Regions from separate parts of the Cupriavidus sp. NPDC089707 genome, predicted to be linked through region 1. Evidence: predicted binding sites of a transcription regulator. Region 1 holds the regulator's gene; the other holds the start of a gene.
The links. The regulator FNR, encoded in region 1, switches genes on or off when oxygen is low (the NO sensors DNR and NnrR bind a similar motif). The targets are predictions, from matches to a motif close to TTGATNNNNATCAA.
Positions count from the first base shown of each region.

Region 2: the regulator FNR is predicted to act here: its motif matches at 2,004-2,017, upstream of ACIP1U_RS18145 (OmpW family protein).

Region 1 is NZ_JBIVHB010000003.1:277,372-281,024, reverse strand. Features, by position in the region: gene ccoG (cytochrome c oxidase accessory protein CcoG) at 1-875, shown strand, start outside; gene ACIP1U_RS07625 (hypothetical protein) at 911-1,120, shown strand; gene ACIP1U_RS07620 (hypothetical protein) at 1,117-1,362, shown strand; gene fnr (fumarate/nitrate reduction transcriptional regulator Fnr) at 1,424-2,149, opposite strand; gene ACIP1U_RS07610 (sulfite exporter TauE/SafE family protein) at 2,227-2,985, shown strand; gene scpB (SMC-Scp complex subunit ScpB) at 3,543-3,653, shown strand, end outside.
Region 2 is NZ_JBIVHB010000010.1:167,124-170,776, forward strand. Features, by position in the region: gene ACIP1U_RS18140 (AMP nucleosidase) at 1-1,216, shown strand, start outside; gene ACIP1U_RS18145 (OmpW family protein) at 1,295-1,939, opposite strand; gene leuA (2-isopropylmalate synthase) at 2,292-3,653, opposite strand, start outside.

The DNA.
Region 1 (3,653 bases):
TGTCGCTGGGCCCGTGGCAGACGTTCTGGATGCTGTTCTATGCATTTGCCACCTGGGGCAACGCGGGCTTCATGCGCGAGCAGGTGTGCAAATACATGTGCCCGTATGCGCGTTTCCAGAGCGTGATGGTCGACCGCGACACCTACGTCGTGACCTACGACATCGGCCGGGGCGAGCCGCGCGGCAGCCGTTCGCGCAAGACCGACCATCACCAGGCGGGCCTGGGCGACTGCGTCAACTGCAGCATCTGCGTGCAGGTGTGCCCAACCGGCATCGATATCCGCGATGGCCTGCAGTATGAATGCATCGGCTGCGGCGCGTGCATCGACGCTTGCAACCAGGTCATGGACAAGATGTCCTATCCGCGCGGCCTGATCCGGTACACCTCGGAAAATGCAATGCGCAAGGCGCTGTCGGCGACGGCGTCGCGCAAGCGCTTGCTGCGCCCGCGTGTCATCATCTATTCCGTGATCTGGGTCGCGCTGCTTGCTGGCTTCGTGGCTTCAATCGCGCTGCGCACTCCGCTGAAGGTGGACATCATCCGCGACCGTGGCGCGCTGGGTCGAGAGGTCGAAGGCCGCTGGATCGAGAACGTCTATCGCCTGCAGTTGATCAACACGACAGAAGGGCCGATGCACATCAGCGTGCGAGCCGACAGCGACGAACTGAAGAACCTGACGGTCGAGTACGACAAGCAAGCCGAGTCGCTGGCACCAACGTCGAACCGGCTGTTGCCGATCCGCATACGCTTGCCGATCGAGGACGCGGCGCAGGGCACGCACAAGATCAGCGTGACGGTGACCAGCGAGGCAACGGAGCGGGGCAGCGCCGAGATCCGGCAAAGCACCAGTTTTATCGTGCCGCGCGACCTGTGACGCCAGGCGCTCGGTGCAGAACTCAAGGGGGCATGATGAATCAGCAAGGCAATCCGTGGTGGAAAGAGCCGTGGCCGTGGCTGTTGATGAGCGGCCCGCTGGTCGCGATGGTGGCGTGCGGTGTCACTATCTGGCTTGCGTCGTCGCACCCTGACTTGCCGGTGCAGGGTGCAACGCGCCATGGACTGGTGGTCGAGAAGGCCGGGGTAGCGCAGCCTCAGCCCAGTGCAGCGAGGCAGCCATGAGGTTGCGCTGGCTGATGTGGGTCTTGTGGCCGGGGTTCCTGATGGCGGGCTTTGCCACCGCGACAGTGTTCTCGGTCGTGGATCCCGGTGACCTGAAGTTCTTTGGGCATCCGATCGAGGCGTCGCGCGAATCGATCTATACGATGAGCTTCCTGCTGGCGTGGATCTTCTGCGCACTGTCCAGCGGGTTGACGCTGTACACGATGCCGACGCGGCTCAGTGATACCGACGAGTTGGAGTGAATTGCGATGCCTGCGCCGCCCCGCGCGGCGCAGGCGCAACGCGGCGGGGCGGGGGGAAGGTTCAGCAGCTACGGCTGTAGAGTTGCTTGATGCCGGCGAGATCCACCAGCTTGACGTGGCGCTGGCGAATCTGGATCAGGCCGGCTTCAGCGAAACGCGAGAACAGGCGACTGACGGTTTCCAGTTTCAGGCCAAGGTAGCTGCCGATTTCCTCGCGGCTCATGCGCATCACGAATTCGGTCGACGAGTAGCCGCGCGCCGACAGGCGTTCAGACAGGTTGATCAGGAACGCGGCCAAACGTTCTTCGGCGCGCATCGAGCCGAGTGTCACCAGCATGAGCTGGTCGTGCGTGATTTCCTTGCCCATCAGCCGCAGGAACTGATGCTGCAGCGAAGGCAGGTCTGCAGACAGCGTCTGCAGGTCGCCAAGGCGGACTACGCAGACTTCGGTATCTTCCAGCGCGGTCGCATCCGAGGCATGCTGCATCTCACCGAGGCCGTCGAGGCCGACGATTTCGCCAGGCAGGTGGAAACCGGTAATCTGTGAACGGCCGTCTTCGGTCGTGACATGCGTCTTCAGTGTGCCGAAGCGAATGGCATAAACCGCGGTGAGGGGGTCGCCCATGCGATACAAGGTCTCACCCTTATGGACCCGGATGCGTTCCTGCACCAGCGTGTCCATCTTGGTGAGGTCCTGCTGGGACATGCCAACCGGAAGGCACAGTTGCCCCATCGCGCATGTGGAGCAACGGGGCGACATTTCGGTGATTGGAATGGAGGTGAGCAATTGGAACCTGCAAGAGTGGATGCGAGGGCGCGACCACGACATTTTACCGTGCGATGTGATGAGGCAGGGAGTCAGATTTGCCATTTGGTGTGCTAATTAGCGTCTTTATGCTGGCATTGCTTGGCGGCGTGCACTGCGCAGCAATGTGTGGCGGCATTGCGCTGGCAGTCGAACAGCCACGTGGCGGCATCGTGGCCATGACTTTCGTGCGCAGCCGTGCCGCCTGGGCCGGCGAGTTGCTGGCAATGCACCTGGGCAGGATTTCGACTTATATGCTGCTTGGCGCGCTGCTTGGCGCGATCGGCGCCGGCGCATGGAAGCAGGATTACCTGCCGGTGCAGCGCTGGCTGTTCAGCGCCGGCAGTGCCATGCTGCTGTGGTCGGGCTGGCGCCTGCTGCGCGGCAATGCCTTCACCGTGGCGTGGCTGGAGCGGCTGGCGGTGCGGGTGGGCAGCGGCGTGGCGCGGCAGCTTGGGCGGCTGGGCGGCGGCATGCCCACGTTCGTGCGTGCGCATGGAGGGCTTGCCAGGCGCTACGGCGTTGGCCTGGCCTGGGGGCTGGTGCCATGTGGCATGGTCTACGGGGCGCTGACGCTGGCGCTGCTCGCCGGCAATGCCGGTTCCGGTGCGCTGGTGATGGGCGTGTTCGGGGTCGGCACGCTGCCCAACCTGCTGGTGCTGTCAGGGCTGTCCGGTTACCTGCGCAACCTGTCGCGGCGGCGCGCGGTTCGCGTTGGCGCGGGCGTGGCGGTCATGGCGTTCGGGGCTCTCGGCCTGGCGCGCGCGGCGTTGCTGCCACATTCGCTGGCCGAGCAGGGTTTCTGTCTGGTCTTTTGAGGCGCATGGGTCGCGCGGCGCGACCGATGATGGTTGCGGGCGAGGGCGGGAATGCCATACAATCGCCAGCATTGCGGTATCGCGCGGTGTTTTGTAAGCAGCGGCGAGCCGTGCCAGCGACCTTCCTACCAGAAGGTGCGCCCACGGCGGCGGGAAGTGTTGGTAGTTCGATGCCCGCCCGTCCCTGCGGTCCATCCGGTTCAAAAGATCTGGTTCAAAAGCCCGGCTGGCACTGCGGTGTTGGAGATGCCGGCCTTGCTCCCGATACCCGTTTTTCTTGCGTCCGAGGCGTTCAGTTCGCCAACAGTGGCGTCCGTTGTGCGGACGCGCCACGCAAGAGGTTCGCTGACCGACCCATGGCGGCATGCGAACGATCTCCTGCCGGAGTGACCCGGCAACTCGATGCAAAGAAAGGGAAGTGCACGGCTTGGATGCAGCAGGCATTCGGGTGAGCTGCGCAATGAGATGGCGATGGCATTGGCGTCGCTGTATCCAAAATCTCCGGTGCCCCGGATCCGTCCGGGAGCAGGTGCAAAGACAGGCTGCACACCATCAACATGAATACCCAAGAGGCGAAGATCGTCCTCGAGACGGCGCTGATCTGCGCGCAGGAGCCTTTGCGCGTCAATGATCTGCGACGGTTGTTCGCCGACGACGTCGGCGCGGAT
Region 2 (3,653 bases), on a different contig from region 1:
GTACGGCACCACGGTGACCCGTCCCGACCTGCTGGCAGACTACTACCGCGACCAGATCGAACGGCTGATGCGCTACCACCGCGTCCCGGTGGTCGTTGGCCTGAGCCGGCGCCCGATCCCGCTGCCGTTCGTGATCGAGGCCTCGACCACCGACATCAGCTATACCCAGGCGCGCGAACTGGAAGCCTCGTTTGTGCTGCCCGAACTGAGCCGCATTGACGACGGCATCGCCAACGGCACTTACGAGCCGATCCCGGGCGAGGCCTGGCCGCTGTCGCTGTTCCCCGCCGAGCGCGTGGACCTGGCGCTGCAGCGGCTGTACCACTACACCGGCACGGCCCCGCAGCATTTCCAGCGCTTCGTGCTGTTCACCAACTACCAGCGCTATGTCGATGAATTCGTCGCGCTGGGCCGTGCGCTGATGGGCAGCAGCGACGGCGGCGGCTACACCCGCTTCGTCGAGCCCGGTGACGTGGCACAGGACCTCGGCGGCGCCGAGCCGGAAGACGCGACCCGCCCGCGCGCGCTGCCGCAAATGCCGGCCTACCATCTGGTGCGTGAGGACAAGCTCGGCGTGACACTGGTCAATATCGGCGTGGGCCCGTCCAACGCCAAGACCATGACCGATCATCTCGCCGTGCTGCGCCCGCATTGCTGGCTGATGGTTGGCCACTGCGGCGGCCTGCGCCGCTCGCAACAGCTGGGCGACTACGTGCTGGCGCACGCCTACGTGCGCGACGACCACGTGCTCGACCACGACCTGCCGCCGTGGGTGCCGGTGCCGCCGATCGCCGAGATCCAGGTGGCGCTGCAGGAAGCGGTGGCGCGTGTCACCGGCCTGTCCGGCAACGAGATGAAGACGCGCATGCGCACCGGCACCGTGGTCTCCACCGATGACCGCAACTGGGAGCTGAAGTCCAAGTCGCTGTACGCGCGCTTCAACCAGTCGCGCGCCATCGCCATCGACATGGAGAGCGCCGCGGTGGCCGCCAACGGCTTCCGCCTGCGCGTGCCCTATGGCACGCTGCTGTGCGTCTCGGACAAGCCGCTGCACGGCGAACTCAAGCTGCGCGGCATGGCCAATGCCTTCTACCGGCAGCGTGTCAGCCAGCATATGACCATCGGGCTGGAGGCGATCCGCATCCTGCGCGAGAACGGCGTCGAGCAGCTGCATTCGCGCAAGCTGCGCAGCTTCGACGAGCCCGCATTCCGCTAGGCCGCGACGTCCTGTCTCGCCAAAGCAAAAGGCCGGCGCCATCGGGCGCCGGCCTTTTTGCATGGCAAGCCACCAGGCTCAGAAGCGATAACCCACGCCCATGCTGAAGACCCACGGATCCAGGCTGACGTGCGACACCTTGACGTCGCCGGCCTTGACGTCGCTCTGCAGCCACATCTTCTTGATGTCGGCGTTCAGGAACCAGTTCTTGGTCAGCTTGTAGTCCATGCCGATCTGCAGCGCCGGGCCCACGCTCCAACTGTCGAGCGTCAGCGTGTCATTGGCGATGTTCTCGCCGTAGATGCGCGTGAAGTTCAGGCCGGCGCCGATATACGGGCGGAACGTGCCGTTCGGAATCAGGTGGTACTGGAACAGCAACGTCGGCGGCAGGTGCTTGAAGGTGCCGACCTTGTTGCCGTCGAGATAGACGTTCTGCTTCTGCGGCACGGTCAGTACCAGCTCGGCGGCGAAGTGCGGCGTGAAGAAATAGGTGACGTCGAGCTCGGGGATCCACTTGTTGTTGACCGTGATGCGATTCGAAGCGCCCACGCCGCCGACCGGATCGGAGCTTTTGCTCATGTCGAGATAGGTGCCGCGCAGGCGCACCATCCAGTTGCCCTGGCCGTCGTCTGCGGCCAGGGCGGGCGTGGCAAAGGCGCCGAGCATGGCGCAGGCGGCGATGGCGGAGCAGGTGACCCGGGTACGGAGAGAGAGCTTGTTCATGATGTTTTGTCTTGGTCTGGTAAGGAGTCCGTGGCCAGTTTGGCCGAGCGGGTCCGTACGGACCTTGATGCAGAACAAGTCGGGAAGCCGCCACACACGGTGCGTCGCGATCGCGCGACAACGCTGTTGCGGCAGCAATCCTCCGCTAATAACCACATGCGGAATCATTCGTGGCACGCCGGCGCGCCAGCCCTTACGCTGTGCAGGAGATCAGCGCCCGCAAGCTTCCGCGCGAAGGCGGGCGCCGTGGCACCGGGCATGTCGTGGGCGTCCGCAAGGGCGTCTTTCCGGGTGTGTCCCGTGGGGGCGGGGCACACCGGTTTTCTTCGGATCCCTCTCGGCGAGCGCCGTGTCAGGCCGCGGCGGCTTCGTCTGCCGGCTGGCGCGGTGTTACGCCAAAGCCTGCCTGCAGGTGCCGGTTCACGCCCGAGACCACCGCACGCAGCGACGCCGTGACCAGGTTCGCATCGATGCCCGCGCCGAAGCCCGTCGGCGAATCGCCCACCCGCACCTCCACATAGCAAGCCGCGCGCGCATCGGCGCCGGCGGTCATCGCGTGTTCGTGGTAGTCCATCACGCGCACCGGCAGGTCCAGCGCATTGACGAAGGCATCGATCGGCCCGTTGCCGGTGCCGCGCACGCTGCAAGGCTGGCCGTCGCGCACCATCTGCACTTCGATCTCCACCGCGCCGCCGCTGTCAGACACCAGCTGGTGCGAGACATAGCGCAACGGCGTTTGCTGCTCCAGGTACTCGCGGCTGAACAGCGCATACAAGTCGTCCGCGCTCGCTTCGAGCCCGGTGTCGTCGGTCATGGCCTGCACCGCGCGGCTGAACTCGATCTGCAGCCGTCGCGGCATGTAGATGCCATGCGCCTGTTCGAGCAGAAAGGCCATGCCGCCCTTGCCCGACTGGCTATTGACGCGGATCACCGCATCGTAGCTGCGGCCCAGGTCGGCGGGATCGATCGGCAGGTACGGCACTTCCCAGATGCCGCCGGGCTGCTGCTGCGCAAAGCCCTTGCGGATCGCATCCTGGTGCGAGCCGGAGAATGCGGTGAAGACCAGGTCGCCCACGTACGGATGGCGCGGATGCACCGGCAGCTGGTTGCAATGCTCGACGCACTGGCGCACTTCATCGATATCTGAAAAATCGAGGCCGGGCGCCACGCCCTGCGTGTAGAGGTTCAGCGCCAGCGTCACCAGGTCGACGTTGCCGGTGCGCTCGCCGTTGCCGAACAGGCAGCCTTCCACGTGGTCGGCGCCCGCCATCACCGCCAGCTCGGCGGCCGCCACCGCGGTGCCACGGTCGTTGTGCGGATGGACCGACAGCACGATGTGTTCGCGCCGTGCCAGGCGGCGGTGCATCCATTCGATCTGGTCGGCAAACACATTGGGCGTGCTGCATTCCACCGTCGTCGGCAGGTTCAGGATCATGGGGCGCCCGGGACCGGCTTCCCACGTCGCGGATACCGCGTCGCTGACTTCCAACGAGAAATCGAGTTCTGCCAGGCTGAAGGTCTCGGGCGAATATTCGTAGGTCCATGCGGTTTCCGGCATGGCATCGGTCAGTGACTTGATCAGGCGCGTGCCCGAGACCGCGACTTCCTTGATCTCCTCGCGCGTGGCATTGAAGACGATGCGCCGCCATGCCGGCGCGATGGGATTGTAGAGATGCACGGTGGCGCGCGCGGCGCCGCGCACCGATTCCACCGT